DNA from 3 places in the Desulfosporomusa polytropa genome. Region 1 is predicted to be linked to each of the others. Evidence: riboswitches for the same ligand, from Rfam matches in the RefSeq annotation. Region 1 holds a riboswitch; each other region holds the start of a gene.
What was found. Region 1 has a riboswitch for cobalamin ahead of cobN (cobaltochelatase subunit CobN). Riboswitches for the same ligand answer to the same signal wherever they lie in the genome.

Region 2: another riboswitch for cobalamin. It lies ahead of ACZ449_RS17185 (nicotinate-nucleotide--dimethylbenzimidazole phosphoribosyltransferase); the one in region 1 lies ahead of cobN (cobaltochelatase subunit CobN).
Region 3: another riboswitch for cobalamin. It lies ahead of ACZ449_RS26655 (ABC transporter substrate-binding protein); the one in region 1 lies ahead of cobN (cobaltochelatase subunit CobN).

Annotation. Positions count from the first base shown of each region.
Region 1 covers NZ_AP042400.1:1,337,812-1,348,578, reverse strand. The annotation lists gene cobN (cobaltochelatase subunit CobN) at 1-1,288, opposite strand, end outside; cobalamin riboswitch at 1,460-1,643, opposite strand; gene ACZ449_RS08235 (TonB-dependent receptor plug domain-containing protein) at 1,708-3,723, opposite strand; gene ACZ449_RS08230 (ABC transporter permease) at 3,883-4,623, opposite strand; gene ACZ449_RS08225 (ABC transporter ATP-binding protein) at 4,623-5,462, opposite strand; gene ACZ449_RS08220 (TonB-dependent receptor plug domain-containing protein) at 5,567-7,522, opposite strand; gene ACZ449_RS08215 (energy transducer TonB) at 7,660-8,403, opposite strand; gene ACZ449_RS08210 (ExbD/TolR family protein) at 8,403-8,813, opposite strand; gene ACZ449_RS08205 (MotA/TolQ/ExbB proton channel family protein) at 8,800-9,435, opposite strand; gene ACZ449_RS08200 (VWA domain-containing protein) at 9,469-10,767, opposite strand, start outside.
Region 2 covers NZ_AP042400.1:3,277,341-3,288,107, reverse strand. The annotation lists partial or broken gene ACZ449_RS17195 (IS3 family transposase) at 1-405, opposite strand, end outside; gene ACZ449_RS17190 (iron-containing alcohol dehydrogenase) at 692-1,849, opposite strand; cobalamin riboswitch at 2,108-2,308, shown strand; gene ACZ449_RS17185 (nicotinate-nucleotide--dimethylbenzimidazole phosphoribosyltransferase) at 2,427-3,461, shown strand; gene ACZ449_RS17180 (response regulator transcription factor) at 3,486-5,123, shown strand; gene eutS (ethanolamine utilization microcompartment protein EutS) at 5,424-5,765, shown strand; gene ACZ449_RS17170 (EutP/PduV family microcompartment system protein) at 5,772-6,203, shown strand; gene pduA (propanediol utilization microcompartment protein PduA) at 6,203-6,481, shown strand; gene pduB (propanediol utilization microcompartment protein PduB) at 6,506-7,297, shown strand; gene ACZ449_RS17155 (propanediol/glycerol family dehydratase large subunit) at 7,319-8,989, shown strand; gene ACZ449_RS17150 (propanediol/glycerol family dehydratase medium subunit) at 9,006-9,656, shown strand; gene ACZ449_RS17145 (diol dehydratase small subunit) at 9,677-10,195, shown strand; gene ACZ449_RS17140 (diol dehydratase reactivase subunit alpha) at 10,209-10,767, shown strand, end outside.
Region 3 covers NZ_AP042400.1:5,302,203-5,312,969, reverse strand. The annotation lists gene ACZ449_RS26690 (ABC transporter ATP-binding protein) at 1-30, opposite strand, end outside; gene ACZ449_RS26685 (FecCD family ABC transporter permease) at 27-1,028, opposite strand; gene ACZ449_RS26680 (TonB-dependent receptor plug domain-containing protein) at 1,093-3,069, opposite strand; gene ACZ449_RS26675 (energy transducer TonB) at 3,087-3,815, opposite strand; gene ACZ449_RS26670 (ExbD/TolR family protein) at 3,815-4,225, opposite strand; gene ACZ449_RS26665 (MotA/TolQ/ExbB proton channel family protein) at 4,212-4,847, opposite strand; gene ACZ449_RS26660 (adenosylcobinamide amidohydrolase) at 4,844-5,953, opposite strand; gene ACZ449_RS26655 (ABC transporter substrate-binding protein) at 5,988-6,980, opposite strand; cobalamin riboswitch at 7,243-7,424, opposite strand; gene ACZ449_RS26650 (SAM-dependent methyltransferase) at 7,649-8,506, shown strand; gene ACZ449_RS26645 (FAD binding domain-containing protein) at 8,606-9,424, opposite strand; gene ACZ449_RS26640 ((2Fe-2S)-binding protein) at 9,418-9,885, opposite strand; gene ACZ449_RS26635 (xanthine dehydrogenase family protein molybdopterin-binding subunit) at 9,882-10,767, opposite strand, start outside.

The DNA of each region.
Region 1 (10,767 bases):
TGATTTGTTTATCGGTAATAAACCGCCGGTCATTTGTTGCGTGGGCAATTAACTCCTCCATAAACACCTGGCTATTTTCCGGTAGATGATCGACATTATAGCCGCGCTCCATCATTTCAGCCAACAACAGTCGGATACTCTCAGGAGAATCAATGCAGGAAGCGCTGCCAATATTGGAATTAGTTGGAGGGTAATTATGAAAAACAATGCCCACTTTCTTTTCCCGGTTAGGTTTATGCCGCAATCTTGCCCACTTGCCGGCTTTACGCACCAACATAGCAATCCGTTCAATGATGGGTTTCTTTTCATGTGTGCCATCAGGCAATTCTTCTCTTGTTGACACAGGCACTGAATGGATAATACCGTCAAACTCAGGCATAGCAATCGCATACGATATTTCTGAAGGACTCATGCCTGCAAAGCTCTCGTTCCACCACGCATATGAATTGTACAAATTATAAGCCTGCAATACCGGCACGCCTAAGTCTTGAATTACTTTTAACTCCAGGAACCGAGTCACCGTAAGCGAAAAAACAAAGTTATTAATTAGAACATCAATGATTACCTTACCCTGATCATAAAAGTAGGTTTCAAACGTTTTAGCCAAATCAGGCGAGCCCTCTGCCGTGTTCGCCATGTTATTCGTAAACACAACTAACGCATTATATCCTTGCCGTTCTATTTCACGGATCATTTCGGTTTGATAGCTTACATTGCCCCAAACCCATTCTTCGCGGGAAAAAATCATGGCAATGGTTGGGCGGTCTGGTAAACAAAACTGCTGACGGTAGAGCCTTACATCAGTAAATGCTTCCTCGGCACCAGGATGATAAATACCGTTCCACGGCAGTTGCTCTGGATCAGCATAGTTACAATCTGCCTGACTAAACTGACAACTCATCCATAACCACAAATTGCGATAATTTATTAGTCCGCTAAAGGATATATATCGCTGAATCAACCCTTTCTCTACCAGAGTAATTCCATATTCCAATACATCATTGCCAGGGTCAGCAATCAAATAAAGATGTTTAATTTTATGTTTCTGCAAAAATTCGAACGACTTCTTCAGAAACTTTGTATTTAAGCCGGTTCCCATCCAGGTAAACAGAATCATATCACTGGATAAAAACTCCTTCTCCCATCTATCGCTCCACTTTTCCGCATCTGTTAAAAGCGCAGAACTGGCAGACACCTGAAGCAGCCCTTCTTCACAAAGGGTCTTTTTCGCTTGGCTCATCATGGTATGCTGTTGTTCCATATTAGTTAGAAACATTATTTTTCCCATTAGCCTATCACCTCACTTATTACATAAATCAAAAAAGCTCTCCCAACAAAGTTGGGAGAGTTCAAAACACCTATTATATCCGATAAAAATCCCGGCATTAAAAACGCCGGGATGAGATAACGGTACAACAGTCTGACTGTAAATCCCCTCCCCATCACTCGTGGGTAAAAAACGGTGATTGACAGATAGGCAGTTCTCCTGGCTCTAGATCATCGCTTGTCCAAACCTTCCCAAGACTTTTTCATCTCAGTGGCATACCTTAGACTAACTCCCTATTACAGTGGCGGGACCGCGCCGGCATTACACCGGACTTCCCTATTAAGTCCTTACGGACACCTATCTCAATAATATGAAATTATAAAGCTACTATACAATCGCTAACAGATTCTTTTCCCTTGTAGGTAAATAATAAATTCAGCCTAGAAGCTTCTTTTATAACCTAACTGGAAGGTTCTTCCCAAGGTATAGTACTCTGACGTGGAATGGGAAGTAATATCCTTGCGATCAAACAGATTGTCTACTGTTAAAAAGATCTCGCTATCAGCTGCCGCTTTATAGCTGATATTGGCACCTGTCAGTAACATCGGCTTAATGCTGCCGCCGTCATCGGTATCGCGTTCACGGTCCGCTAAATAGGTAGCCGTAAGTGCTGCCTTCCATTTTTCATTGGTATAGTTTATTCCTCCGTTTAGCTGCAGCTTACCATAGTAGCGGTGCCAGCCTTCGCTATCGCCATTTTTGTCTGTTTCATATTTTTGCGGATTACTATAAGAAATGCCCCAGTTGGTATGCCAGCCACCGCCATTATTAATCGTGCAGGATAATTCAATTCCGGTATTTTTAATGTCTTCGTTGGTAGTGTTAAAGGTATCTGTACTTTCGACATACGTAGTTGAAATACTGTCATCTATCGCATAGTTAAACAGAGCTAACCGCCAAGCATGGGTATCAGTGTTCCGTTTTAATCCAATTTCATAATGTTCGCCTTGTTGTGGCTTTACACTGGGATTGCCTTTTACCCTGCCAGCTGAACCGTATATTTGGGTAAAGGTAGGCATCATGAAGGACATCCCGGCATTAGCATATAAGCTGGTATTATCGTTTAGTTTCTTCAGATATTGCAACTGGGGTGTAAACTTATTATAGTTTCTATCATCTACAGCACCCTCTGTCCAAGTTTCGCGGGCACTCAGGATGATATTGGACGAAGGATTCAGCCGATGATCATATTGCCCGTAAATAGAATATACGTTACGGTCAAAGGAACGGCTATCCCAGTCACCACTATCCACTTTTTCTTTCGCATCATAACTTTCTCTTTGGGCGTTAATACCAATAAGTAAAGTATCATCTTTTAATTTCCAGCTGTTTTGCACATCCAACCCAATTGTTCGATCTTTGTCAGTACCCTTGGTTACACTCGGCGTAGCCAGTTGTTGATATTTTTTACTTACCGTAGCCCAATACTCGTTTTTATGGCTATCCATTTCCTTTTGATTGAAATACAAAGTACCTTTTACATTATCTTTTTTATAGTTTAATTGCATTCGATTATAGGTTGTATCAAAATTACTGCTTGAGCTCAGGCTGCCAACAGTCGCTTTATTCGCCGCTTCATCATGGCGATAGAAATAGGTCGAATCACTTGTACCATAGGAATGGCTGAAATCCCAATTGTCATCAAATGTATAGCGCCAGGATAAATTTTTTCGGTCATTGCCGGAAAAATCATAATAACGTTTAGGCACATAGCTGGCACTAGTGGACGCAGTTGTACTTCTGGTATAACCACCAGATATGTGGTCAATTTCATCTGTTTTATTAATAGAATAATTCATCCCAAATTTACCAGCCTGAAAACTGACATTATTATTTTTTGTGCCATTATTGCCAGCAGAAGCTGAGATACTATTGCTTTTTTTACTCTTGGAAATAATATTGATAACCCCGCCAGTTGCTTCACTACCATATAATACCGAACCGCCGCCACGAATTACTTCGATCTTTTCAATATCATCTAGCGGAATGTCTTCTAAATTATAGCGTCCATGCAGGTTTAATGGTACACCATCGATTAATACTAATGTCCCTTTTTCTACACCGCGGATAATAATTTTACTGGTCATTGTACCCTGGGCATTTCCCATCGGCCCCTGGGCATGATAAATAATGCCTTCACTATACTTTAGTGCCTCAATTACACTGGTGGCCCCGGTGGCCTTTAACTCTTCCTGAGTATATACACTGATTGCCGCCGGTGTATCCAGGTCTTTAGTGGCATACCGCTGCGCCGTTACTACAATAGGATCTAAATTAAAGGCTTCTGCCTCTTCTGTCGCACTTACAGTTCCTGCTGACAGCATAACTGTGGCTGGTACTAACATGCCAATTGCGATTTTCCGTGCTAATTTTCCTCTAGCTTCTAAGCTTGCCATAATCTACACTCCTTGTATCTTTTATAAACATCCTTGTTTATTTTGGTACTTTGTTTCCACTTTAGAACTACTCTTCTTTTCGATCTTATCGCGTGTTTGATAGCATATATAACATAGCGTTAATGAATGATTTTCCAACATATTTCTCATCACTTCCTCTTACTCGCGCACTTTCTCCATTGTCCAGACGCTAATGCCTAGCAGTACCACAATATATACCAGCATAATTAGCCAAGACAGACCTGCCGCCTCGCCACCACTACCGATAGCCCTGAGTGCATGGCTGGCATGAGTCAGCGGCAAGAACTCCAGTACCCACCGGACAATGGCTGGTAATTTGTCAATGCTGAAAAAGGTAGCACATAAAAATGACATTGGCAGCAACACATATGTGCTAAAATTCCCCATTTCCTCATGGGACGGAATGAGCATAGCCGCCACAAAGCCTAAGCTTGAAAAGACGAGACAATTTAAGATAATAACAAGCCAAAATAATAGCGTCATCTGAAATTTGGCACCAAATACATAGGCCAACAGAATAATAATTACTGATGAAATTATGCCGCGTAAAGTTCCAGCTAATACCTTGCCAATGATAAACGATAACGAACTAATCGGAGCAACCAAATATTCTTCCAGTGTTTTGTGGTATAACCGGCTCATATTAAGCGGCGATGCTACTGAGTTAAAGCTAATATTCATAGAGTTAAGAGCAAGAATGCCTGGCACAATATAATCCAGATAATTGCCCTGACTCACCTGTACACTCCGCCCCACGCCCCAGCCAAAAGCCACCAAGTACAAAATTGGCGTAATCATCCGCGAAAGAATAAAGGTTCCCAGCCGTCTGTGAAGTACAACCCAATCCCGCCAAAATACAGTTGCAATATCTGTTAGCATTAGTCCACCACCTTTCTACCTGTTAGCTCAACAAAAACATCTTCCAAATTGGAGCGCCTGGTGGTGGTTGTCATGGTCAATGTCCCGGCAAACGCAGCCGCTTCTTCCCGGCTGTGAAAGAACTTAGTCTGACGGCCTTCATCCACATTCCACTCCACAACATACACGCCTAGGCGCTGACACAATTCTGCAGGACTATTCAGGGCAATCAATTTGCCCTTTTCCAAAATGGCTACCCGCCCGCACAAAAACTCGGCCTCTTCAATGTAATGGGTTGTCAGCATAACTGTCAGCTTATCAGTTGCCATGTGTCTGATTAAATCCCACAGACGCCGCCGTACCTGAGGGTCAAGGCCGACTGTCGGTTCATCCAGAAATAAAACCTGCGGTTCATGCAAGAGCGCTCTGGCAATCATCAACCGCCGTTTCATGCCGCCGGAAAGGTTCTGCACCTTATCATCGGCGCGTTCGGAAAGTTCGACATATTCCAGGAGTTCCAGAATACGCTTAGTACGTTTCTCACCAGGAATATGCTGCAGCCTGCCGTGCAACTCCAGATTTTCCTGGGCTGTCAAGTCTGCGTCCAGATTAAAATGCTGAGGTACAATGCCCAGTATTTGCTTGACTTTTTGTTCATCCTGCGGCAGCTGCCAGCCATTAATGCTTAGCATACCAGCTGTGGGCCGGGTTAGCATGGTCAACATTCTGATCATTGTCGTTTTACCTGCTCCGTTCGGCCCCAGCAAACCGAAAATCTCTCCTTGTTTTATATTCAACGAGATTCCGTCAACAGCAGTACGATCACCAAATTTTTTATCCAAATTTGCTATCTGAATCATGTTTGTAAACCTCTTTACCCAATAATATGTGCTCTGGTTTTGGCCCAGATTGAATATCCCCGGCGCATCAGCAGCAGAGAGGATTTAGCCTTGCCGGAATTTTGTTAGAAACGGGCAGTAACTCCCAGTTTATATGAACGCGGCAATGTATAGTAAGCCGATGTTGAGCTGTTATTGCTGACATCTTTGCGATCCAGTAGATTTTCAACGTCAAATGTCAATGTATACATTTTGCTCAAATCATGTGTAACATGCAAAGACACTGGGAAAAACGGCTTGATATCTTGCCCTTCATCACTGCGGTCAGCAAAATAGGTAGCACTTAAAGCAGCAGCTGTCGGACCGCATTTATAATTTAAAGCTCCGGTCAGTTGTACGCGCCCTAATGTTTTTTCCCAGGTATCGCTGCCACTGCTTTTGGATTCAGGATTTCCGTAGCTGCCGCCAACAGTATAGGAAAATTTGTCACTCAGCTTATTGTTGTAACTGGCTTCTATACCTGAATTACGGAACCCGGACAGGTTTTGGGCTTGTCTGGTAACACCGTCAGACAACGTTTTCCATTCGATCTTGTCATCAATATCTAATTTGAATAAGGCAACCTTCCAGCTATTGTTTCCTTGTTCCGCTTTATAGCCGATTTCGTAGTTCATACCTTTTTCCGGCTTCAAATCCGGATTGCCGACAAATGACCCCGAAGTGTAGTACAGTGATGTAAAGTTCGGCATATTAAACGATTTACCAATGTTGGTATACCAAGAACTATGCTCGTCAATCTTTGTTATTGTCTGAAACTGGGGACAAAATGCGGTGAACCGCTCATCGTCAGTATCTACGACATCTTCACGGGCACTAAGGATCATCCGTGTCTTATCATTCAGCGGCATGTCCCATTGACTATACACGGCATAATGATCCCGGTTAATTGATCCGGTTGCTTTAACTGCCGCCAATTTCCGGCTTGACGCGGAACCGGTAAAGGCCTGCTGGGTTTGCTCAAAACCCTCATCCTGATAAGTAAATCCGGCTAATAATTTTCCTTTACCTACTTCCCAGGCTTTTTGTGTATCCAAACCCAATACTGTATTTTCGGCTTTTGTCCAGGCCCGAATAGACGGACGAGCGGTTTCCAAGGTAGTATAGTCCAAATTTTGCTTATTGAAATATAGTTTACTGGTCAAACCGTCTTTTTTGTACTCCAATTGTGCCATATGCTTGTCATTTTCATAATGTGAATCCTGTAGGATGTTATTGGTACTATTTTGCCGGTACAGGATATGGTAATCATCAGCTCCATACATATAACTAAAATTCAAATTATCATTAAACTTATAATTCCAGATGAAGCTATTCCGGTTACTGTCACCAAAAGCAATTTTATAGTATACGGGCTTTTTTGTTGTCCCCAGTGTTGTGCTAGACTTGGTGTCAGTCACCGTACCGCCTTCTGTAGTCTTGCCATAATTATAGTTAAAACTTGCCTTTCCCGCCTGGAAGGATAATGCATGATTCTGTTGGTTGGTGCCACCTGATACAGTTACCGTGTTGTCTACTTTTGTTTTGGTAATAATATTGATCACTCCGCCAAAGGCCTCACTGCCATATAGCACCGAGCCGCCGCCTTTAACAATCTCCACCCGGTCCACTGAATCTACGGGAATCTGCTCTAAATTATATTTGCCATTCAAATTGGCGGGAACGCCATTGATCATTACCAACGTACCGTTGTCCACGCCGCGAATGATTATCTGGCTGGTCATATTACCCCAGGACTGCCCTTGTGATCCCATAGAGTGATAGATAATGCCTTCCTTATATTTTAAGGCTTCAACTATATTAGCTGCCCCGGTAGCTTTCAGTTGCTCATTGGTGTATACAGCGACATCTGCCGGCGTATCCAAATCTTTCGTTGCATAGCGCATGGCAGTGACAGTTACTTCATCAAACGAATACTCCGGATTAGCTGCTTCGGCCCCCGCCTGTAACGGCCACGCCAAACAACATAAAGCTACAGGTACTACTAATTTTTTCTGCCATTTTCTTTTCCTGCTTTTTTTCATGGTTTCTTCTCCTCATACTTTCCTTCATCCGCCAAGAAGCGTTCTACTAATGCACATCCCCAATTGTCTGCCGATTTTCCTGGATTGCCATCACTAACGAAATAATTCCGGGTCGCGGTATTAATATAATTAGAAAATCATGCTCGTAGTTTAAACACTACCGGCATGGTAGTTTGACAGGCAATCCTTTGCCCTGTTCCTCTCACCTTAGCCGGAACAAAACGCCAGCGCTGAACGGCGTCCACAGCAGCAGCGTCTAAAAGCTCAGAGCCGCTGGACTCAGCAATACTCACCTCACCGGCATGACCATTCTCCAAAATTTCAATTCTGAGCACTACTGTGCCCTCAACACCTCCCTGACGTGCTTGTTCCGGATAGGCCGGTTCCCGGCGTGACAATATACCAGGCGGAGTGACCTCGCGTGAGTTGCCTGCACTGCCACCTGAATTTCCTCCTGCACTTTGCCCTTCGCCTGGCCCAACTGCCGCTGCTGACTCGCCGCCGCCACTGGCTGCACCGGCACTTACTGGGGCAATAGCACTAGTGTCAACAGACTCGACAGCCATGGAACTAACCGCTACTACCGGCTCTGCTATCACTGGTTCTGCTACCGATTCTGCCACAGCTGCTGGCTGATGAACGGGCGGTTGTGGCAAATTACGCACTGGCTCAGCACTGGCTGGACGCTGTTCAGGTATAGCAGTTGCTACCTGCGGACTGTCCGGTTCATTGGTTAACTCCAGCTCAATCAAGGTTTCCGGTAGTTTCTCAGGCAGTAAAGCCTTACCCGCCATCCAGCCTACACTGGTTAATACAAGACTGTGAAACAGGAATGAAATAACCAAGGCTTTTCGCCAGCGTGAGCTTGCCGCCCAATCCATTATTTATCCTTCCTTTCTGTCGCGATAGCCACCCGGTGGACTCCCGCCAGTTTCATTTCGTCAAGAACCGCTACCACTCTACCATATTCTGCCTGTTTATCAGAACGAAGTACGAACACGATATCACTTTGCTTATTCATTTCCAGTTGCACTCGTTTTTTTATTAATTCTAGGGGAATATCTTCCTGATCAAATAAAACCCGTCCATCTTGGGTAACATTAACTGCTACACTATGTGGTTTATCATTTTGTGCCGAGGCCGCCTGCGGCAAATTAACAGGAATAATCTGCTGATCAACCATGTAGAGGGTGCTCATAATAAAAAACACCAACAAAAAGAAGATAATATCAATCATCGGAATAATCATCAGCTTGGGCTGATGCTCTGAACGCAGATTACGCAACTTCATGATGTTTCTCCTGTTTGATGTGCCCGAGCAAGAGCAGGCAAGTTTGCTCAATATTGGTGATCAGCTGATCTAAACGATGGTTAAAATAACTGTATATAATCATGGCCAAGGTGGCTACACACAAGCCGGAGGCGGTAGCAATGAGCGCTTCCCCGACACCGCCGGTAATGGCCTGCGGTTGACCAGCTTTGATATTCATGACACTGAAAGAGCCAATCATGCCAACAACGGTTCCCAAGAGCCCAAGTAGCGGTGCAATGGTTACAATGGTATCCAGATGACTTAGATTAGTCCGTAGACTGGCAACAGCCAAAGCCGCTTCCCCCTCAAGCACACTTTCCATATTCAGGCAACCTACCTGCATATAGCGCATTCCTTTGGCTGCCACTATAGCAGCAATACCTTGGGTTTGCTGACATAATTCACCAGCTGCTGCCCAGTCAGCACGCTCCAGTAATGGAGTAAGCTGACTGATAAACTTATGCATATCGGTGTTCATTTTTCGGTAATACAAAAAACGCTCCACACCAATCGTTGCCACTAGTATGGAACAGGCCAAAATCATATACATAACCGGGCCACCTTTATGGAATATACTAAAGCATTCAGCTATAAAGCTCATTTTTACTCCTCCGTTTTGCTTGCTGCACCTTGTTTACGATAAGTTCTTAACAATGTGCATAATATTGTTTTCTGACAAATCGCGCAGGCTATAATAGGTAGATCCCATCTCCCTGGCAACCGCCCGGGCCAGACCCAGCTTAACAAAATCATTCTCGGTATCAATAACCACACTATGTACGCCTGCCAGATTTATCTTGCCGGCCATTTTCAGGGCATCAGCCATACCGTCACCGCCTGCGGCGGCGGTATTGGCCCGCCCATCGGTAACAAGTACCAGCACCGACTTCATTTCCTGTTCTTTTTGCTGGCGGGATGCCAGCAAATTCAATGCTGCTCTCAGTCCTTCTGCCAGTGGCGTTTTACCACCTGTCGGCAAATGGCGCAAACATTTTTGCGCCAAATCTACGCTGCGGGTAATGGGTAAAAGCACCTCGGCAGTCTGCCGCCGAAAGGCAATCAATCCCACTTGATCCCGCTTTTGATACGCATCCTGCAGCATAGCACATACCGCCCCTTTGACAGCCCGCATCCGTTCCCGCGCCCCCATGGAGCCACTGGCATCCACTACGAATAAGAAGGTGCTGCCAATACGCTTTTCCCGAATTTTTTGCCGCAAATCTTCGCGTTCAATGGCAATGGCGCATTTGTTTCTGGCACGGAACTTTTGATAAGGTGCCGCCGCCCGTAAGGTCGCATCAAAGGCCAAATCTGTCACCGGCCCATTCGGGATGCCAGAACGGACATAGCGTCCCTGCTTAGTATCGGTGCGCGTCAAACTGCGTTTGCCACTGCCACGACGTTCCTGCCGATCCTGGGGCAAAGATAGTTCCATATGGACAAAAGGAAAAGTTGTATCAATATCTGCCACTTTTTCCTGGTCGTTGCCTTCGCTTTCTGGCTGTTCAGACGGCGGGTCTGTCTGTTCTTCCGTTTCCTGCTGCTCTGAGAGCGAATCTGACGGAGGCGGCGGTGGCTGATTTTCCGGTTGGTCATCAGAAGTTTCATCAGGCGGCTGATCCTGATCCTGGTCTTGGTCTTGCTCAGGTGGTTCGGGCGGCAGCGGTTGTTCTTCCTGACGCATACGCTGCGGCAGGACATAACAAGCAGCTTCGTCCAGATCACCAGGCAGTAGATAAGTACGCCCGGCAATCGCCGCAATTGCTCGAGCGGCTTCTAATAAGAATAGTTCAGCCCGATGGCCTGCCGAATGTGCCTTGGTACACATCTGCGCAGCAAGCAGCATCATGGGTTCCGCAATAGTAATAGTAAGGAGCAGGCTTTTAGCAGCAGCCACCTGCTGTTTGATTGCTGCGGTTTCAGTCGCATAATG
Region 2 (10,767 bases), 1.9 Mb from region 1:
CCTTCTTTCTTTCTCCCGTATCTTTTTTAACAATTCATTTTCTGCCTCAAGAAAATAAATTTTGGCCTCGGCCTTTTTTAACTTATCTTCAATGGACGACTCTCTGCCTGTTAAACGGATACCTTTTGAACTTCGTCCCGCTTCTCTCAGACCTTGCTCACCACGCTGTTTGAAAATGATACGCCATCTTTTGATACAGACAAATGGTTTATCGTCTCCTATTAGTTGAAGATTGAAGCCATTGTCAATAAAAATTTGTCTAGGCTTCTTTCCAGATAAGTATTCTTTGACCGCTCTAATTTTAAAATCGGAATGATACGAGATATAGCGGTCAGTTACTTTCTCTACATTGGGGTTTCTCAGAAGGATGTGTTGATCCGATTCGCTATAGAATATATTACTCACTAAAATTCCGCCTCCGGTAATTAATAATTTCATTATATACATTTATTCGTTCTATGAACATACAAAAACCCCGATACGGACTTTATAATAGTGTCCATTATCGGGGTACCGGTTCACGTAGCGAGTTTACGGATTTTAGGAATATCGCCTGGCTTTTCAGCTTTTGGAGGCTTTGGGCCTAGACCTTTTGTTACTTTTGTGGCAATGACAAAAGTAAAACCCCTCTCTTCGTATTCCATTGATTGAACTTTAAGCCAAAGGAACGCGTTAGCGGTTTTCTTTAAGCCTATAAAATTGATTGGTAGATATCTTCGATATCTTGTTGTGAGCCCTGGCGGGGGTTGGTTTGGCAGCAGACATCCTTAAGCGCATTTTCTGCCAACAAAGGTATGTCTTCCGGTTTAAAGCCTCGTAGTTCCGATAGTCTGGCTGGCAGGCCCAAATCTTTATTAAGCTGCTGCACTTGGGCGACAAATTCGTTGGCGCTTGCCTCTGATGACTGGTTGGTAGTATTGATTCCGGCAGCGCGGGCAAGATCAGCATATTTAGTAATGGCGGCTGGCAGGTTATATTTCATGACAGCAGGTAATAAAATAGCATTGCACAGGCCATGGGGCAGATTGTAAAAGCCGCCCAGTTGGTGAGCGAGAGCATGTACATAGCCAAGACTGGCATTATTAAAGGCAATGCCAGCTAGGTATTCCGCGAAAACCATGGCTTCTCTAGATTTTAAGTCGCTGCCATTGTTATAGGCAGTACATAAGCTACCGGCAATTAACTCAACCGCCTTTACTGCTTTGCAATCAGTTACCGGACTGGCATTTGTCGATACATAAGCTTCGATGGCATGGGTTAAGGCATCCATGCCGGTAGCTGCAGTGAGACCAGGTGGCATGCCCAGCATGAGTTCGGCGTCGCTTACCGCAATGATAGGGGTAACATGCCAATCGTTAATGGTCATTTTTACGTGTCGTTTCTCATCAGTAATAACGCAAAACCGCGTGAGTTCACTGCCTGTTCCGGCTGTCGTATTTATGGCAATAAGCGGTGCAGCTCGTTTTTTGGATTGGTTCAAGCCCTCGTAGTTGGCAATTTCACCGTCATTGGTAGCTAAAAGAGCGATGGCTTTAGCGCAGTCATGAGGGGAGCCGCCGCCAAACGATATCAAGAAATCACAGCCATTATCCCTAAGTAATTTTAAACCATAATTTACTTGGTCGACTGTTGGGTTAGGCGAAACGTCCTTATATATGATATAAAAAATCCCCTCAGTAGTAAGTAAGCTCAGAAGTTTGTCAATCAGTCCAGTATCGACAAGAATTTTGTCGCTGACAATTAGAGCTTTTCTAAACATCATTGGTTTTATATAGGCGACAATTCGTTCCATACAGCCTGTACCTAAGATGCTAATAGGTGTCATAAAATATTCATGGATCTTTTCCATAAGACGATAGCCTCCTTATACATCGGTTCACCAAAGAGTAGCATTGTTTTATAGTTTGTGCAAGGATATAGCGGCGTAATCGAGAAACGTTAGCAAAAAAACAACAAATCATAACAAGGGATAACTATCTCGTTTTACGTAAAAACTATAAAATAGAACTTTTTGGACTAAATATTTCAACATTTTGCGAATCGTGCATAGGCTAACAGGAGAACAGGTTTACCTGTAGAATACGATAAATATAGAAATTAAAATTTAATAAATTTCCACCATACAGGTGCCTCTTAGTAAGTTAAGAGGAGAATAGGGAAGCTCGGAAGGATTGAAAAATCCTTAAACGACGCGGTCGCGCCACTGTAATCGGGGAAGAATACTTTTATTATGCCACCGGCAATCGGGAAGGCGAGGGTATTCTTATGATCCGTAAGCCAGGAGACCTGCCTGTTTTGGCTGTTATTTACCTCCGCGCCAGAGGTAGTACCAGAAGGACAGGATTTATGAAAACCATAACCCTGGCCCTTTTGGGCTAGGGTTTATTTTATTATTGGCGCAAAACATGAAAATTGGAGGCGTAAACGTGAATTATCAGGCAAAAGTAAACAATTTAGTTGATGGTGCAGCAAAACCAGTAAACAGCCTAGGCTTATTAGAGAAAATATTCAAAAAAATGTTATTGGCTTGGGGTACGATGCATCCAGAAATCAAACCCTATCACTTGATTTTTGCTGCTGATAATGGTGTTATTGAAGAAGGAGTGGCGACTTGCCCAGAGGAAATCACCTACCTTCAGGCGCAAAATATGGTAGACGGGCGAGCTACTATTAGTTGTTTTTGTCAAGCCAATAATGTGCCCTATTCTGTCATTGATATCGGAATAAATAATAAAAAGATAGCAGGTATTAACCGCAGAGTTGTTGCTGGTACAAAAAACTTTATGAAAGAGGAAGCCATGACGCTGGCTGAATTTGAACAGGCATGGCGTGTAGGGGAAGAGATGGCTGGCTATGCCATTGATACGCAAGGTGCAAACTTAGTTTCCTTTGGCGAAATGGGAATTGGCAATACCACTACCTCCTCAGCCGTTTTGCATGCCATGACCGGAATCTTACCTGAATTTGTTGTAGGGTATGGCGCTAGTGGACCAGTCAATGAGATTGTTAAAAGAAAATGTGTTGTAGTAGCTAAAGGCGTTGAACGCCATCGGGAAAGCTTCCGTAGTATTGAAGATATTTTGCGTTGTGTTGGGGGCCTGGACATTGTTGCTATATGTGCGGCTATGATTGAGTGTGCAAAACGCAAAACCCCCTTTGTCATCGACGGTTTTATTACTGCCGTCGCCTTTGCCTGTGCTTCTAGGATTAATAAGAAGGTAGAACATTGTGGGTTACCCTCGCATATGTCCAAAGAGCCGGGTATGTCTTATGCGATGCTGTTAGGCAACATATTAGCTGATGATATACCTATCAGGGCCAATATGGGGTTGGGCGAGGGAACTGGCGCGATATTGATGGTTGCCATGCTTAAAACCATGACCTATACTATGTATAATATGGCAAAGCTTTCGGATTTTAATTTAAGTACACCAGAACCGCAGCAAGTGGCAGGTATGTAGTGAATTATATAGGGAGACATATGTATGTATACACTGTTGATTGCCGACGACGAACAATTAGAACGGCAGGCTTTACGGTTTATCATTGAACGTAATTGTCCAGAAGTGCGCATTATCGCTGAAACCGGGGATGGCAGAAGTGCTGTAGCTATTACTGCAGCTGAAAAACCGGACATTGTGCTTATGGACATTCGTATGCCAGAGATTAGCGGGCTGGATGCGGCTCGTGCCATCAGGGCAACGTTGCCTGACACAACCATTATCATGTTGACGGCCTTTGATGAATTTAACTATGCTAAAGAAGCTCTTTCATTGGGTGCAGCAGAGTATTTGTTAAAGCCGCTGCGACCTAAAGACTTATTGCAGACGTTAACGGCTGTTGTAGAAAAAATCCATCGGAGAAAGTGCAAAGAGCAGGAAGAAGTTGAACTCAAAAAAAATCTCGATCAGGCTATGCCGTTTATCAAGAATTCATTTATCCATGACGTGATTTCCGGCAAGGTTACTGATTTAACCAACTTTCGGGATCGGGCTGGTTTCTTGGGGATCAAGGCTGATTCTGGTGTGATTTTGGTAGCTAATATTGATAATTTTAAACAGCTTACCCGCAGGGCATCCGAACTGGAAAAACAGGTGGTTAAGCAGCAGGTATATCAGCATGTTTGCGAAATCGCTGGCAAAGAAATACTGGTGGTACCTTTTGGCGGCGATGAAATCATTATTTTTATCGGCTATGAAGGTGATATCGACCCAGGGCAAGTCGAACAGCAAGTCCGGGAGTTGGCCGGAAAAATCAGGGATGATATAATTCAAGTAGGCATTAGCTTAACAATTGGCATTGGCCGTTATTATAACGACCCGCTGCAAATTCATAAATCATACCTTGAAGCGGTCAGTGCACAGCAACAAAAATTTTATATAGGCGATAATCAAATTATCCATATTGATGATGTGCCGCACCTAAACGTTGCTTCCTTTCGCTATCCCTTTAATTATGAACGCAATCTCCTAGATAAAGTTCGCTGTGGTGAACGGCAGCAAGCTAAGGAAATTTTGCGGCAGCTTTTACAGGAAGTCTTTACAGCCAAAGCCAGTATGGAGACGGTAAAGGCGTGTGTATTGGAACTACTGATTGTATTATCTAGAGCAGCTGTAGAAGGTGGGGCCAATCTCGAAAAATTAACGTTGCTCAATTTTAATTGTATCAATCATTTGATAAGCTGCACAGACAGGGAAGAGGTGCGGTGCTGGATTCTGGATTCACTGGATCAATTCATGGATAATATGCTAGAGAACCGCAGCAGTATGAACGTAAGACTAATAAATAAGGCTTGTGCTTATATAACAGAAAACTTCCATAAAAGTATTTCTTTAGATGAAGTTGCACAAACTGTCCATTTAAGCCCCTACTACTTCAGCCGCATTTTTAAAGCAGAACAGGGCTGTAACTTTGTTGAGTTTCTGACTAAGGTTAGAATTGACAAAGCGAAACTTATGCTGCAGAAGCCGGAAATGACAGTTGTTCGTGTGGCTGCTGAAGCTGGTTACCAAGATGCCAGTTATTTTTGCCGGGTATTTCGTCAGGAAGTGGGGGTTACACCCAATCAATACCGTACAAAGCTTAAGAATAGTAAACTAAGTTCTGAAGTCTTAAAAGGGTAGCAATAAATTTTTAGAATATAACGAAAAAATACTGTCATAATATAAATATCATATAGAACTTGAATACATACAAAAAAGACTGTGAGAAACAGTCTTTTTTTGTTTTCATTCGCAAAAACACCAAGATAGCACAAAGAAATACCATGAGATGAAAATAAGAGCTGCTTCTTGAAGAGTGGTTTATCCGGAATACAGGCAAATATGTCCTGTGGTTACGCAAGTTCGTCTCAAGGTAAACTTGCAAAAAAATCTAATTATTAAGAGGAGTCAAAAAGACAACAGAATTGTGAGGTAGGGGTCATGCTCCAAGAAAAGCCGAGAGTAGTACAGGAATATGTGCCTGGTAAACAGGTAACATTAGCGCATCTTATCGCCAACCCCAAAAAAGAACTGTGCGAAAAACTGGGTATTGTGGATAAGGGGGCCATTGGTATCTTGACAATTACTCCTTGTGAAGCAGCTATTATTGCAGCCGACGCAGCAACCAAAACAGCAGCAGTCCAAATTGGATTTATGGATCGCTTTACTGGTTCTGTAGTTATTACCGGCAATGTCTCGGCTGTTGAGGCAGCTTTAAAGCAAGTCGTCAACTTATTATCTGAGGGTTTGGGTTTTTCGACCGCCAAGCTGACAAGGTCGTAGCAGCATATGATTATGTTGGTCGGACCTGTAGGTGCAGGAAAAACATCATTAATTAATGCCCTTAATAATGACTGTAACAAGGCTGAAAAAACATCAAGCATCTGTTTTACTAACGGAGCCATCGATACACCTGGTGAATATGCGCAAATGCCGCGTTTTTACTCGGCTTTAGCCGTGACAGCTACTGAGGCCACGTTAGTTCTAATGGTTCAGGATGCCACAGATTGTCGTATCACACTCCCACCCGGGTTTACTGCCATGTTTCCGCGACCGGTAGTAGGAGTAGTCACAAAAATAGATGCCCCTGGGGCTGACCAGGAAAAAGCCAAAAACCGTCTTTTACAGGCAGGAATCAAAGAACCTTTTTTTTGTGTTTCTGCGTATACCGGAGCAGGTTTGGCTGAATTGACAGAATATCTCATGCGAAAGGAGGTGTAATTATGAGCGAAGCGTTAGGCATGATTGAAACAAAAGGTTTAGTAGGAGCCGTTGAGGCTGCTGATGCCATGGTAAAATCAGCTAATGTCATTTTAGTAGGTTATGAAAAAATTGGTTCCGGTTTAGTTACTGTGATGGTGCGTGGTGATGTTGGCGCCGTCAAAGCTGCGGTTGATGCAGGTGCTGCTGCTGCCAGAAATGTGGGAGAGGTAGTATCTGTTCATGTAATTCCCCGTCCGCATACTGATGTTGAGAAAATTCTTCCTACAGTTAAATAGCCATAATTTTGGAGGTGTAATTATATGCAAGACCAGTTGATCGAAAAGGTCATGGATGAAATTAAGAAACGTATGGAGACAGAAGCTCAGGCAGCTCCAGCCCAGGAAGCCGTGAAGGCAGCCTGCAACCCCGGTATTACCGAGTTTGTTGGTACTGCCATTGGTGATACGGTAGGTTTGGTTATTGCCAACGTTGATCCTATGTTACATGAAAAAATGAAACTTGATCCTAAGTATCATTCTATCGGTATTCTCGGTGCCCGTACTGGCGCCGGCCCGCATATTATGGCTGCTGATGAAGCAGTAAAAGCCACCAATACCGAAATCGTAACAATTGAGCTTGCCCGTGATACCAAAGGTGGCGCAGGTCATGGTTGCCTGATTATTTTCGGGGCTGAAGAAGTATCTGATGCTCGTCGGGCCATAGAAGTGGCTTTAAAAGAACTTGACCGTACTTTCGGTGATGTATATGGTAACGATGCCGGTCATCTTGAGCTTCAATATACGGCCCGCGCCAGCTATGCGATTAATAAAGCCTTTGGCGCACCTATCGGTAAATCCTTTGGCCTAATTGTAGGTGCACCTGCTGCTATCGGTGTTTTAATGTCTGATGTCGCCGTAAAAACGGCCAGCGTTGAAGTTGTCGGTTATGCCAGCCCTGCTAGTGGCACTTCCTTCTCTAACGAGGTTATTCTTCAAATCACTGGTGACTCCGGTGCTGTACGTCAAGCGGTAATTAGTGCTAGAGAAGTAGGCAAAAAAGTATTAGAAGCTATGGCTGGTCCGGCTCCATCCACGACAAATCCATATATCTAAAAATACAGGGGGGAAATTGAGATGAAGAGATCAAAACGTTTTGAGGTGTTGGAAGCCCGCCCTGTAAATCAGGATGGTTTCGTAGTCGAGTGGCCGGAAGTTGGCCTGATGGCTATGGGCAGCCCCAACGATCCTAAACCCAGTATTAAGATTGAAAACGGTAAAGTAGTTGAAATGGACGGTATTCCTCGCGCCCAGTTCGACTTTATCGATCAATTTATCGCAGATTATGCTATTGACACTGGCATTGCTAATAAAGCAATGGCTATGTCTGATGTTGAAATTGCCAAAATGCTTGTTGATGTCAATGTATCCCGGGATGAACTTATTAAGATTATTCGTGGCTTGACGGCAGCAAAAATTGTTGCTGTACTTAACACCATGAATGTAGTAGAAATGATGATGGCTTTGCAAAAAATGCGGGCCCGGAAGATTCCTTCAAATCAATGCCATGTTACTAACCCGCAAGATAATCCAGCACTCATTGCTGCCGATGCTGCTGAAGCAGCATTACGCGGTTTCGATGAAATGGAAACAACAGTAGCTGTTGTTCGGTATGCACCGTTTAATGCTTTGTCCATATTAGTAGGTTCCCAAGTAGGTCGTGGTGGCGTACTTACTCAATGCGCTCTTGAGGAAGCAACCGAATTGCTCTTAGGCATGAGAGGCATCACTGCTTATGCCGAAACTATCTCGGTATATGGTACTGAAAACGTATTCGTAGATGGTGACGACACTCCTTGGTCCAAAGCCTTCCTGGCCTCGGCATATGCTTCACGCGGTCTTAAAATGCGCTTTACTTCCGGCACTGGTTCTGAAGTACAAATGGGTTATGCTGAAGGCAAATCGATGTTATACCTGGAAGTTCGCTGCATTATGCTGACTCGTGGCGCTGGGGTCCAAGGTCTCCAGAACGGTTCTGTAAGTTGTGTTGGCGTACCTGCCGCTGTTCCTTCCGGTATTCGCGCTATTCTTGGTGAAAACCTAACAGCTGCAATGCTTGACTTGGAAGTTGCTTCAAGTAATGACCAAACCTTTACCCATTCCGATATTCGCCGTACCGCCCGAACTCTGATGCAAATGTTGCCAGGCACTGACTTTATTTGTTCCGGTTACAGCGCAACTCCGAACTATGATAACATGTTTGCCGGTTCCAACTGGGATGTTGATGACTATGATGACTGGAATATTCTCCAACGCGACCTTATGATTGATGGCGGTCTCAAGCCGGTATCTGAAGAAGACGTTATTGCTATCCGTAGTAAAGCGGCTAAAGCTATTCAGGCAGTATTTAATGAGTTTGGTTTCCCGGCTATTACTGATGCCGAAGTGGAAGCTGTTACTTATTGCCATGGCACCAAAGAAATCATTAAACGGAATGTTGTTGAAGACCTGAAGGCTGCCGAAGATATGATGAAACGTGGCATTACTGGTGTAGATGTCGTAAAAGCCCTTGCCAAATCCGGTTTTGCTGATGTTGCTGAAAATGCACTAGGTGTTCTTAAACAACGTATTTCTGGCGACTATCTCCATACCTCAGCAATTCTCGATAAAAATCTTAACGTTATTAGCGCTGTAAATAACAAAAACGACTACGCTGGGCCGGGAACAGGCTATCGCCTCAGCAAAGAACGTTGGGATGAAATTAAAGACATACGCCAGGCAATAAAACCGTCTGATTTTGACGTTTGATTTAGGAGAAAGGTGGATGGAAATGGAAATTAACGAACAATTGATTCGCGAAATAGTAGGGCAGGTTCTTGCCGGCATGGCGCAGCCTGGAGCTCCTAAAACAGCGGCCGCAGCAACCGGACGTCCCATGACCCTCGTGGAAAAAGGGGAAGCTCGTCCAGGTACCCGATCAGACGAAGTTATCATAGCTTTGGCTCCGGCCTTTGGCAAATATCAGAATAAAACTATCGTAAATGTACCCCATAGTGATGTACTCCGCGAAATGATTGCAGGCATTGAAGAAGAAGGCGTGCATGCAAGAGTAATCCGGGTTCTCAGAACCTCTGACGTAGCGTTTGCTGCTCATGACGCTACCAAGCTTAGTGGGTCAGGTATCTCTATTGGTATCCAATCCAGAGGCACTACGGTAATTCATCAAAAAGGTTTGCCGCCGCTGAGCAATCTCGAATTGTTCTCACAATCCCCATTACTCGATCTTGAGGCTTATCGGCAAATCGGTAAAAATGCCGCTCAATACGCGAAGGGTCAATCCCCTACCCCAGTACCAACTAGAAACGACCAAATGGCCCGGCCTAAATACCAGGCTATTGCAGCAGTACTTCATATTAAAGAAACTGAGCACGTAGTTCCCGGCGCTAAACCGGTCGAACTTGATGTGCAGTTTTAACTAGGCGGAGGTGAAAATAAATGTCAGAAAATAAAATGTTAGAAGATATCGTTCGTGAGGTATTAAAATCTATGGCTGGTGCTCCCGCTTCCCAAGCAACTACCTGTCAGGCTCCGGCATCAACTGGCCTTTGTCCTGAACGTGACTATCCGCTAGCTAGCAAGCGTCCCGAACTGTTAAGAACTCCTACAGGCAAAACATTGTCAGATATTACCTTAGATAAGATTATGAGCGGCGAGGTAAAATCCGAGGATGTTCGTATTACCCCGGAAACTCTTAGAATGCAGGCAGAGATTGCTGATGGCGTAGGCAGATACCAGTTTGGCGATAACCTGCGTCGTGCAGCTGAAATTGTTGCTATTCCGGATGATCGTGTTCTGGAAATTTATAATGCAATGCGTCCCTATCGTTCCACTAAACCAGAATTACTAGCTATTGCTGAAGAACTGGAAGTAAAATATAACGCAAAAATTAATGCCGCTTTAGTGAGAGAGTCCGCAGAAGTATACGAGCGCCGGAACCGTCTCAGAGCGGATTAAGGTGGGAATTTTCATGCCTATTATTGCAGGCGTGGATATAGGAAACTCCACAACTGAAGTGTGTTTGGCCCAAATTGAAGCAGGTCAAATAAAAAAATATGTAGCCAGCAGTATTATTAAGACAACAGGCATCAAAGGAACACTGGCTAATGTACCTGGTATTATTATCGCGCTGCAAGAGGCGGTAAGAACTGCTGGACTAAGCTTGAACGAGATAGGTCAAATACGGCTTAACGAAGCGACGCCGGTTATTGGTGATTTGGCTATGGAAACCATCACGGAAACCATTATCACCGAATCCACCATGATCGGGCATAACCCATCTACTCCCGGGGGAATTGGGTTAGGTGTTGGCATGACAATCACCTTTAGTCAGCTTGCCGGGAGTCAACCGGGGGCGAAAGTTATCTGTTTGATTCCGAAAGGCATTGATTTTGAAGATGCTGCGCGTGGCATTAATTCTGCCCTGAAGCGTGGTGTGGCCGTACAAGGTGCGATAGCACGGCAAGATGACGCTGTGCTTATCGCAAATCGGTTGAAGCAGGTAATACCTGTTGTTGATGAAGTTACTT
Region 3 (10,767 bases), 1.7 Mb from region 1:
AGCTAAAACAGGTTGACTGACTATCTTCATGATAAGCCGCCCCCTTTCTGTGCTTTACGCAACAGATACAAAAAGTAGGGCGCCCCCACTAACGCTGTCATAATACCAACCCGAACCTCAGATGGTGGTATTAACAGCCGTCCCAAGGTATCACAAGCCACCAGGAATATCGCTCCGGCCAAAGCACAGGCAGGTAAGAGCGTCCGATGCTCTGGGCCAAGCAATAGACGCATAATGTGCGGCACAACTAAGCCAACAAAACCAATTGTACCACTAGCACATACGGCAATGGCGGTTGTCACGGCTGAAACAAACAACAGCACTAGTCGCAAGAAGGCCACCGGAACTCCGACTGAACGGGCTTCTTGATCGCCCAAAACTAAAATATTGAGGTGTCTGGCCAATAAAAACAAAATCATAATACCGATAATGACTGGGCCTGCAGCCAGATATACATGTTCCCAGCGACGGTAATCCAGGCCACCCACCGTCCAGAATAAGAACTCCCGCAGCCGATACTCGTTCATAAAGGTCAATATCCCAGAGGTCAAAGCACCCATTAGCAAACTTACAGCAACCCCAGACAAGAGAAGCACCATCACCGGGATTTTGCCATCACGCATAGCTAACGCAACTGTCACTCCGACTGCCAGCAGCGCACCCGCTAACGCAAAGAAAGGCATGTAAAAAATCCCGTTAGCTGTCACACCTAAAGCAATGGCAATAACAGCGCCCAATGCCGCACCGCTTGACACACCAATAATTCCCGGATCGGCCAGCGAGTTGCCAAATACCCCTTGCATAACCGCTCCTGATACCGCAAGTGCCGCACCCACCAGGATCCCTACCAGTGTGCGTGGCATACGAATATGCCAGATAACAGATATTTGTTCCTGGGTAACACCTGCCCCTTGAATGCCGGGAAGGTGTAATTGTTGAGCAATAACTGCCAGTGTGGTATTGATAGGTACAATTATCTGCCCCCAAGCCAGCGAGCATATGATCACTACAAGCAGCAACACACCCATCCCGCCAAAAAATATAGTTTTATTTTTAACCCTGCCGCTCATATCATCTTGTCCTTTTCACTAATTAGAAAGAATACTTGACACCCAGCTGGAAGTTGCGAGATGCCATAGGATAGTTACCCCGGCTACTTCCGGTTTCGCTAGAAGTGAGTTCATATGCCTTGTCTCCTAAATTAAAAACATTTAAGTAGACACTGGCAGCTGGCGACATCTTGTAATTGGCCGCCAAATTCCAGACCCAGTAACTGCTGTCAATAAATCGATTAGTGCTTAGCCCAGTTGCGCTCAGACCGTTGAGATTCACATCCCACTGCGTATCAGTATAACCTACCTTCACACGATACCCGTTTGGTTGACTGTTTTTGTCTTCCACTAGATAGCCCGCATTATCTTGATTGTTTTCTGTATGCACGTAGGAATAGCCAACTTCAGTGTAATAATGGTCAGAAAGCTTATGATGAATATCAAGCTCAAAACCACGTTTCTTTTGTTTGGCAATATTGCGCGCCCACGCATTGTTATCATCATAGTCCCAATCAATGGCATCTGTAAGCTTGCTGGTAAAGTAGTTGGCTTTTATTGATGTATTATCATTAAGTTTTTTATTCACCCCAACACTAAGTACATGCCCTTTTTCTGGTTTAAGATTAGGATTCCCTTTCCATGTCATTCCATAATAATCTATATTATAATACAAGTCATCCAGTGTAGGTGCCTTAAATACTTTATTGTATGAGAAATAAATATCGGTAGATGAATCGGCACTATAATTTACATTCACTTTAGGAGTTGTTTGCCCTCCAAATTTGCTATGATGGTCATAGCGCACGCCTGGTGTCATCGTCCATTTGTCTGTGACAGTAAAAATATCTTGCAAGTAAATTGCCGTATTCGTAACCGATTTATTTTCGTAGTTTACAATATCATAATATTCATCGTGATATGTATTTTCCAGGACTTCACCCTTTTCCCAGTCAAGACCGGTAATCAGTTTATGTTTGTCACCTAATTGCCAGCCTGTTTGGAAGGCAAAGCCTTGTGTTCTGCTTTTATAGATACCGCTAAAGTCTTGATTCATATAATTAGTATAAATGCGGGCAAAACCCGGCACGTTTTTTTGTTTATTGAAATCATAGGTTAGCGCCCAGTTGTTTGATAACTTTGCCGATTTAACGCTAGAGAGTGCAAACGCTGATGATACTGAATACGGTTGTCCGCCCTCATCATCCCAATGTTCAAAGTTAAACGTAACCGAACGATTATCATCAATTGTTTTATCTAACCGCATGGTGAAGCCTTGTCCCTCATATTTGCTATTCGGCCACCGATAGCTGTCACCTTTACTGCTGCCTGGTGTTAAGGCTGGATTCAACACGTTGTATTTCGTATAATCCTGTTCCTTTTTATTGGCGGTAACATACCAGCTAAATCCATTTTCACTGCCCTGCGTACTAAACCCATAATTGCGGTTACCCCAGGAACCGACAGAAACGTCCATTGTGGTTTTAGCCTCTGTTCCTTTGCGAGTAATAATATTAACCACTCCGCCGACAGCGTCGGAGCCATATAATGCGGAAGCGCCGCCCTTAACAATTTCAATACGTTCAATATTATCCAGCGAAATAATTGAATTTAGATCAATACCGGCCCGACTACCAATAACGCCCTGGGGCTGACTAATCCTGCGTCCGTCAATCATAACCAGCACACGGTCATCGCCGTTTAGACGAATTATCTGATTGGCACCAGCAAAACCTTTGGTAGTGACAATAACTCCATTAACGTCTCTGAGTACATCCCCCAAGTTGGCGAAAGCCCCTTTTTCAATTTGTTCTTTGGTAACAACCGTGACATTCGCAGCGGTTTTCGATACTGGCGTCAGCACCCTGTTCGCCGTTACCACCATTTCATCAAATGAAAACTGTTCTTGCTTAGCCGCCTCTTCTGCCAATGAAATACCGGGTATCTGGAATAGCAATGTACTTGTCACCATCGCACATAACCAAGTCTTTTTTGTACTTGTGGATTTCTTCCTTTTCACTATTGTTCACTCCTATTCTATACGTTCAGCTTAAATACCACAGGCATGGTAGTTTGACAGGCAATACTTTGACCTGACCCCCGCACTTTGGCTGGAACAAAACGCCAGCGCTGCACCGCAGCTGCGGCAGCATCATCCAGAAGTTCTGAACCACTGGATTGATAGATACTCACCTCGCCGGCGCGGCCATTTTCTAAGATTTCAATACTAAGCACTACAGTGCCTTCAATACCTGCCTGACGTGCTTTCTCCGGATAATTTGGTTCCCGGCGTGAGAGGATTCCGGGAGGAATGATTTCCCTCGCTGCGCCGGCGCTTTCCACTGAACCTGAACTACTTCCCGTAACACCGCCAGCAGGATTGCCAGCACCAGTTGCGGGTGTTCCTGCTGGAGATGCTGTTGTGCCTGTCGACGCAATCGTGCTACTATCAACAGCGACAACCGCCATAGCACTACTAACATCTACTACCGCCGCTTGCGTCATCTGTTCCGCTACAGGGTTGGTTTGTTGCTGTTGTGGCACCATCTCCTGACTTGATGGTGCTACCGCCGCCGGTGCCGGTATAGCCGCCAAAGAAGGGCTTGTCGGATCACTGGCTAACTCCAGCTCAATCAGCGTCTCCGGCATGGGAACAGGCAGGACAGCCTTACCGGCCAAGTACCCGACACCAGTTAACACAATACTATGCAAAAGCAAAGAAAGAACCATAGCTTTGCGCCAACGCGAACCTGCCACCCAATCCATTACTTATCCTTCCTTTCGGTCGCAATAGATACCCGCTGGGCCCCCGCTAGTTTCAATTCATCGAGAACAGCTACCACTTTGCCATATTCAGCCGCTTTATCAGAGCGCAGGATAAAAACCAGGTCGCTTTGCTTGCTCATTTCCAGTTGCACCCGTTTTTTCAACAATTCCAGTGGTATATCTTCCTGTTCAAATAAAACCCGTCCCTCTTTGGTAACAGCAATCGCCACACTGTGCGGTTTGTCGCTTTGGGACGAGGCAGCCTGCGGTAAATTAACAGGTATGGTCTGCTGATCAACCATATAGAGAGTACTCATAATGAAAAATACCAATAGGAAAAAAATAATATCAATCATGGGGATAATCATCAGTTTAGGCTGGCGCTCAGACCGCAAATTACGCAATTTCATGATGTTTCTCCTGTTTGATATGCCCCAACACTAACAGGCAAGCTTGTTCAACCTGGGTGATCAATTGGTCTAGGCGATGGTTGAAATAACTATACACAATCATCGCTAAAGTAGCTACACATAAGCCAGAGGCAGTAGCAATAAGCGCTTCCCCGACACCGCCAGTAATGGCCTGTGGCTGGCCAGCTTTAATATTCATGACACTGAAAGAACCAATCATGCCAATAACTGTACCCAGGAGACCCAAGAGTGGCGCAATGGTTACAATGGTGTCCAAATGACTTAGATTGGTACGCAAACCAGCAACAGCTAACGCAGCCTCACCCTCAAGCACACTTTCCACATTGGCACAGCCCTGTTGAATGTAGCCAATACCCTTGGCAGCAACACTAGCTGCAATTCCCTGAGTCTGTCGGCATAATGCATAAGCTGCTTCCCAATCAGCCTGTTCTAGCAATGGTGTAAGCTGCTCGCTAAACTCACGCATGTTGGTATTCATCTTTTTATAATATAAGAACCGTTCAACACCAATGGCTACAACCAGTAAGGAACAGGCCATAATCAAATACATAACCGGGCCACCTTTATGAAATATGCCAAAAAACTCTGCTATAATGCTCATCTTTGTTCCTCCGTTTTATGTAAATTACTTGTAATAATGCTCAGCAGCAATATCTGCCAGGTTTGCAGACAAGCTGCAGCACTCGTATCGGCGATCACAGGTGCTGTCACCCCAAATTTAGTGGCAACTGTCATAAGCAATTGATTGGCTACCTGACACACCTCACTACCAGATAATAATTCCCACTGCAGTTCATCCAGGAGATGTACATACAAAGCCCCATAGGTCACTAAGCAAGCATCACTGTCTATCTGGTATAGTTCATCTAAAAATTTAGGTTTAATCACAGCTTTTTCCGTATTATCTTCATAATAAACCTGCCATAGCTCTTCTTCTGCTAACCCATATCGTTTGAACCGGCGCAACATGCTGTGTTGCTGCTCTGGTGACAATCCAGTCTGCTTATACAAAGCTTCTTTAACAGCAGACACTACTGTCCGGCCAATCAATTCTCCCAGCTTCGAGTGTTTGCCCGCGCTCTCAAAGTACAGCGACGAGGTAGGATTAGCAATGACAATTGTCTGATCTGTACCTGAACCGGTAGCCAAACCGGTCGAGTAATTGCTGCCTGCCATGAGTTCTTGCAAGGCCGCCGTCTTGGCTTCCGTACAGGTAACCAGCGCTCTGCTTATAATGCCTGGCGGCAAATCAGCATCAATGACCAGAATAATATTGATAGTTCCAGGTTTTTCCACACTACTTTTATCAATAGGCTGAAAGTAGTCTGCTGGATCACCGACCCGCCCACCATTGACCTCAATACCGCCGGTAACAATGGCGGTTACTGTCAGGGTTTCATAGCATGCCGTATGGATAGCAACATTCTGCATAGAGGCCGCGGTCTCCATCCCAACCGTTGTCACCGGGTCCAGGCCGATTTCTTCGGTAATAAGCTTGATATGTTCCTGGTAGGTGAGCGCACGCAGGGTGCAGGCCATCCCAGCCCCAGGATTACAGTCATTATTAAACACAGCTGTCAAATCCTCCCGGTAACCCCCATTAACAATTGCTGTGCTGATTACCTTGCGTGGTTGCTCAAATGGAATGACAATACTTTTATAATACTGGTAAACAATATCGCCAGTAGATAAGGTACAAAGTTTCATGCTACTGCTCCTCGTACACTTCATTTTTTCTGACCTAAAAATACTGCGGATAAGCAGCCCGAGCTACGTCCTGTACGCCATACACAATGTACTGCGAAGTAGAAGTTAAGTGTCTGTCAGGCACAGCAATCATTTTTTTATTGCGAACAGCTTTTACCGACTGCAATGCCGGATCATTCTGTACATCCTCTGCGAACTTCTTCGTATCTGTTTTGCCACTATAATCCCAGACAGGCAGCAATATTACATCTGGATTAACACTGACAATTTGTTCTTTGGACAATACTTCATCACTATGCAGTCCAGCCAACGCCGCACCTTCTAATACCCCGGCCTGACGACAAATATCTTCAAAAGTACTGCCTTGTCCACCGCCGTCACCCATCAAGGAAAACCGGATAACTACCGGCTGACTGCCTGCAGGAACTTGCCGTACTTTCTCCTTAACTTGTGCCAGTTGAATTTCCATCTCGGCTACCAACCGTTCACCGGCTTGTTCTTCGCCAACAACATGAGCCATTGTTGTAATCGATTGTTTGACTTCGGCAATGGTGGTTGCGGTTTTATAGACATAGACCGGAATGCCTACCTCCCTGAGTGTTTGGCTTAGCGCTGGCGGCAGCCAGTCTGGAATAATTACAAGGTCTGGCTGAAGCGCAATAACGCTTTCGGCATTGGCCTGTATTTTTTTAGGAATCGCTTGGCCTTGTTCAACAATATTCGATACGCCACTGTTACCAGACAACTGCGTCAAGGCCGCAATACGCTCTTTGACTACCAGAGCCATAAGAATCTCATCAGTGCTAATAGAAAGCGACACAATCTTCTGGGGTTTTTGCGGAAGTTTCAATACATAGCCAGTACTATCTACTACTTCGTAACCCCCAGAACTGGCTGCACTTTCGCCTGGAGGCGAACTACTATTATTTTTTTCGGCACAACCACCTGTGAATACTAGCAGCAGTCCTAAAACCACAAGCATACTCAGTCGAAGGAATGACCGCTTAGCTAGGTTTACCATTGTCATAGCTTCATCTCCTGTAGGTTGTCTCTTCAGCAGATACTGTGCAGCATCATTGCCGCCAAAGCAGTGCAACCGTGTTATTTATCCTGCTTATTGAGAAAAAATGGATACACATAGCAAAACTCCCGACCACGTAAAGTCGGGAGTAATAAACAAACAGTAAGCTAATGCTAATAAAAAACTCCTGGTGTCAAAAACCAGGAGTGAATCAGCTAGTCGACAAAACGCCTACTGTAATCCCCTCCCCAAACCTCGTGGGTAACAAACGGTGATTGTCAGACAGGCAGTTCTCCTGACTCCGGATCATTGCTTGCTTAAACCTTCCCAGGAAATACATCCCAGTGGCGTATCTTAAGCTTGCTCCCCGTTACAGTGGCGGGACCGCGCCGGCTTTTAACCGGTCTTCCCTATTAAGCCCAGTTGGGCACCTACCTCAAATATTTTATTTTCCATATTCAGTATATACCTTTGTGAAAATACTTGTCAAGTTCTATGTCTTTTCCTTTTCATCTGAACAATAACTATAATTGACAATTATGTCGAAACAATTTATAGTTAAAGTAGCTATTCTGAATCATGAAGATTCGAAATTCCGGTATGAAACCTGAGGAAATGCTACCTTGGATGTTCATGCCTTTTTTATTAATTGCATTTCAGGAAGGTGAAAATATATGTGTAATACTAAGTTTTGGACAGCTGCCTGGCAGGAGGTACGAGATACCTCTAATTATGCTCCCAGTTATAGCAATAAACAGGGCTGGCAACAATTCTGGAATTCATTCGCCGAAGAACATGCACTGCGCAACCGCCAGAGCCGTTCTATTTATAATACCATTGTTGAAGGTCTTGTGGCCGACAAGGTGATCAGCCCCTTCAGCACCGTACTGGATATAGGCTGCGGTGCCGGTACCTATACATTGCCCCTGGCTTCCAAGGTCAGACAAGTTACCGGCTTGGACACAGCCGACCAAATGCTGGCGATGTTGAAATCCGAGGCCATACATGAAGGGCTTACATGCCGGATTGAGCCGCAGCAGGCAGATTGGCTCGATTTCCCATCTGAACCTGCCTATGATGTCGTGTTTGCGGCCAATACGACTGCCATCAATGATTATGACAGCTTAATGAAAATGAATGATGTGTCAACCGGCGTCTGTTGCCTTATCGGCTTTGCCGGCACTTACCATATCAAGGTTCGCTCTCTTCTGTGGGAACATCTCATGGGAGAACCCCCTGAGCATATGGCCTTTGACATTCAGTATCCGTTTAATATCCTCTATAATGAACGTTTCCTCCCGAACCTCAAGTTTTACAGTTACCGCGAGCGCTACCGGGAAACCCTGGCGTACATGATTGAGTACTACACCAGCTATTTTTCACTGTTTGGACTGGAAGGCCCAGAAACAACAGCTAAAATTACCGAGTTTATGACCAATCGGGCTGTTGAGGATTATTGTACTGAACTGATTAACACAACAATCGGCGTGCTTTGGTGGCGTGCAGACCGTAAAACAACTATTTTAGAATAGCCCACTACTATACAACATATATAAACACCCTGCGGTAAAGTGTTGGTTCGTAATTTTCACTTTACCCGCAGGGTGTTTTTTTATTACCTAGAAAATAAATCAAATTCCATTGCTTGCAAGAAAGTCACGCAGTAAATTCATACAAACAGCCTTGCGGTATTCTGCCGAAATTCTACCTCTGATAGGAACAATAGCCTGCGCATAGGCAGTAAGATACTCTTCCTTGACGTTCTTTGCTTCATCAATCGTCTTACCGATAAACATAGCATCAATATCTGCTCGCCTAATGATAACGTCGCTGACTGCACCGAATGCCGTCATACAGCTTGCAATCTTCCCTTGTTTAACGTCAAAGATGGCCGCAAAGGATACTCGAGAAATTGCTAAAGCATTTCTTGCACCCACCTTCTTATAATAGTAATTACTAAGACCGGTTCGCTTCATTAGAATTTCTACAAGCAGTTCATCTGCCTGCAGGGACGTTTTCTTTCTACCCAGATAGAACTCCGTAATAGGAATCACCCGTTCGCCCCGGCTGCTAACAAGACGCAGTTTAGCGTCTGTCGCGAAAAAAATCAGTGCGCTGTCCGCCTTAGGTGAACCGTTACAGATATTGCCACCAACAGTGCCCAGGTTGCGGATGGCCGGTGCCGCAATCTGCGATACCGCCTTCTTTAAAATAGCAGGCGCCAGTTCACTTTCCATAATATCAGTAAACGTGCACGCGGCCCCAATACGGATATACTCGCTATCTTCCACTATATTTTTCATCTCAGGTACTTTAGCCAGGAATAAATAGTTTGCATTTTCATCTGGTTCAAGCATCAAATCAGTACCCCCACCATAAGGGATAACCGTCTTTATTGCACGAATCTCCAAGGCTTCTTTCAACGATGCTGCCTGATAACTATTTACCATAAACCTTGCCCCTCCTTTGCGGCACTCTGAATCGCTTGGACGATGGCATTATACCCGGTACATCTGCAAAGATTACCTGATATACCTTCGCGAATCGCTGCTTCGGTAGGGTTGGGATTCTTGGCTAGAATACATTCAGAAGCAAGAATCATGCCTGGAATACAAAAACCACACTGCACCGCACTGACAGCAGCATACGCCTTATCCAGAGCGGCAAAGCGCTCTGTTTCACGATAACCTTCAATAGTCATAATCGTACTGCCTGCAATGTGGCCCATGGCTACCATGCACGAGTTAACCAATCTGCCATCAAGAATAACCGAACAGGCACCACATTCCCCTTCTTTACAACCGCACTTTACACCAGTAAGGCTAAATTCAGCTCGTAGCACATCAAGCAACCGCGCATTTTCTTTGGCAAGAGATGTAACCGAGTGACCGTTAAGAATAAATTCTATCATCGCTTATTCGCCTCCTGTAAAATGCTCATGGCATCTTCTTGTGTGAATGGCACCTTATTCAATGGAGCACCAAGCGCATTTTCCATCGCGTCTAGATAAGCTGGAGCCGCACCAACAAGCGGAAGTTCACCAGCCCCCTTTGCTCCATAGGGACCATGGGTATATGGATTGTTCAGGATTTCAGTCACCAGATTGGGCACATCTACCGCTGTCGGAATAATATAGTCACTAAAGCTGTTATTGCGAATCCTGCCTTTATCGTTATAGTCCATCTGCTCCATCGAGGCATAACCAATCCCTTGAAGGAAACCGCCCTGCATTTGACCTAATATAATATTCATATCAACAGGAACACCAACATCGAAGATTCCCCATGCTCCCAAAATCTCGGTAGTAGCAGTAAGTGTATCTACTTCTACTTCAATCGCATTAACAGACCAGGAATAGGTCGGATAGGCGTCTCCCCTAAATTCTTCAAGATTAAACGGAATTACAAAATCAGGCTCGACAAAATGCTCTTCGATAACTTGTTCTTCGCCAGGTCGCCATTCTTTCTTAAGCTTCTCTGCCGCTCGCTGCAGCAATCCACCAACTGTCATTAAGGAACGGCTGGCTACAGTCGGGCCTGAATCTGGCACACGGTCGGTATTCGGGTTATCAATGAATACCTGATCATACGAAATACCCAGGGTATCTGCAACAATTTTACAAAACGTAGTTTTGAGACCTTGACCTATATCTGCATTGCTTGTGAGAACCTCTACCGTATCATCTGCATTTTTTCTAATCTTGGCAACAGCCTTAATGATGTCACGCTCGCCACTGCCCGTAAACCCACAGCCATGGTAGAACAACGACATGCCAATACCTTTCCGGTATCGT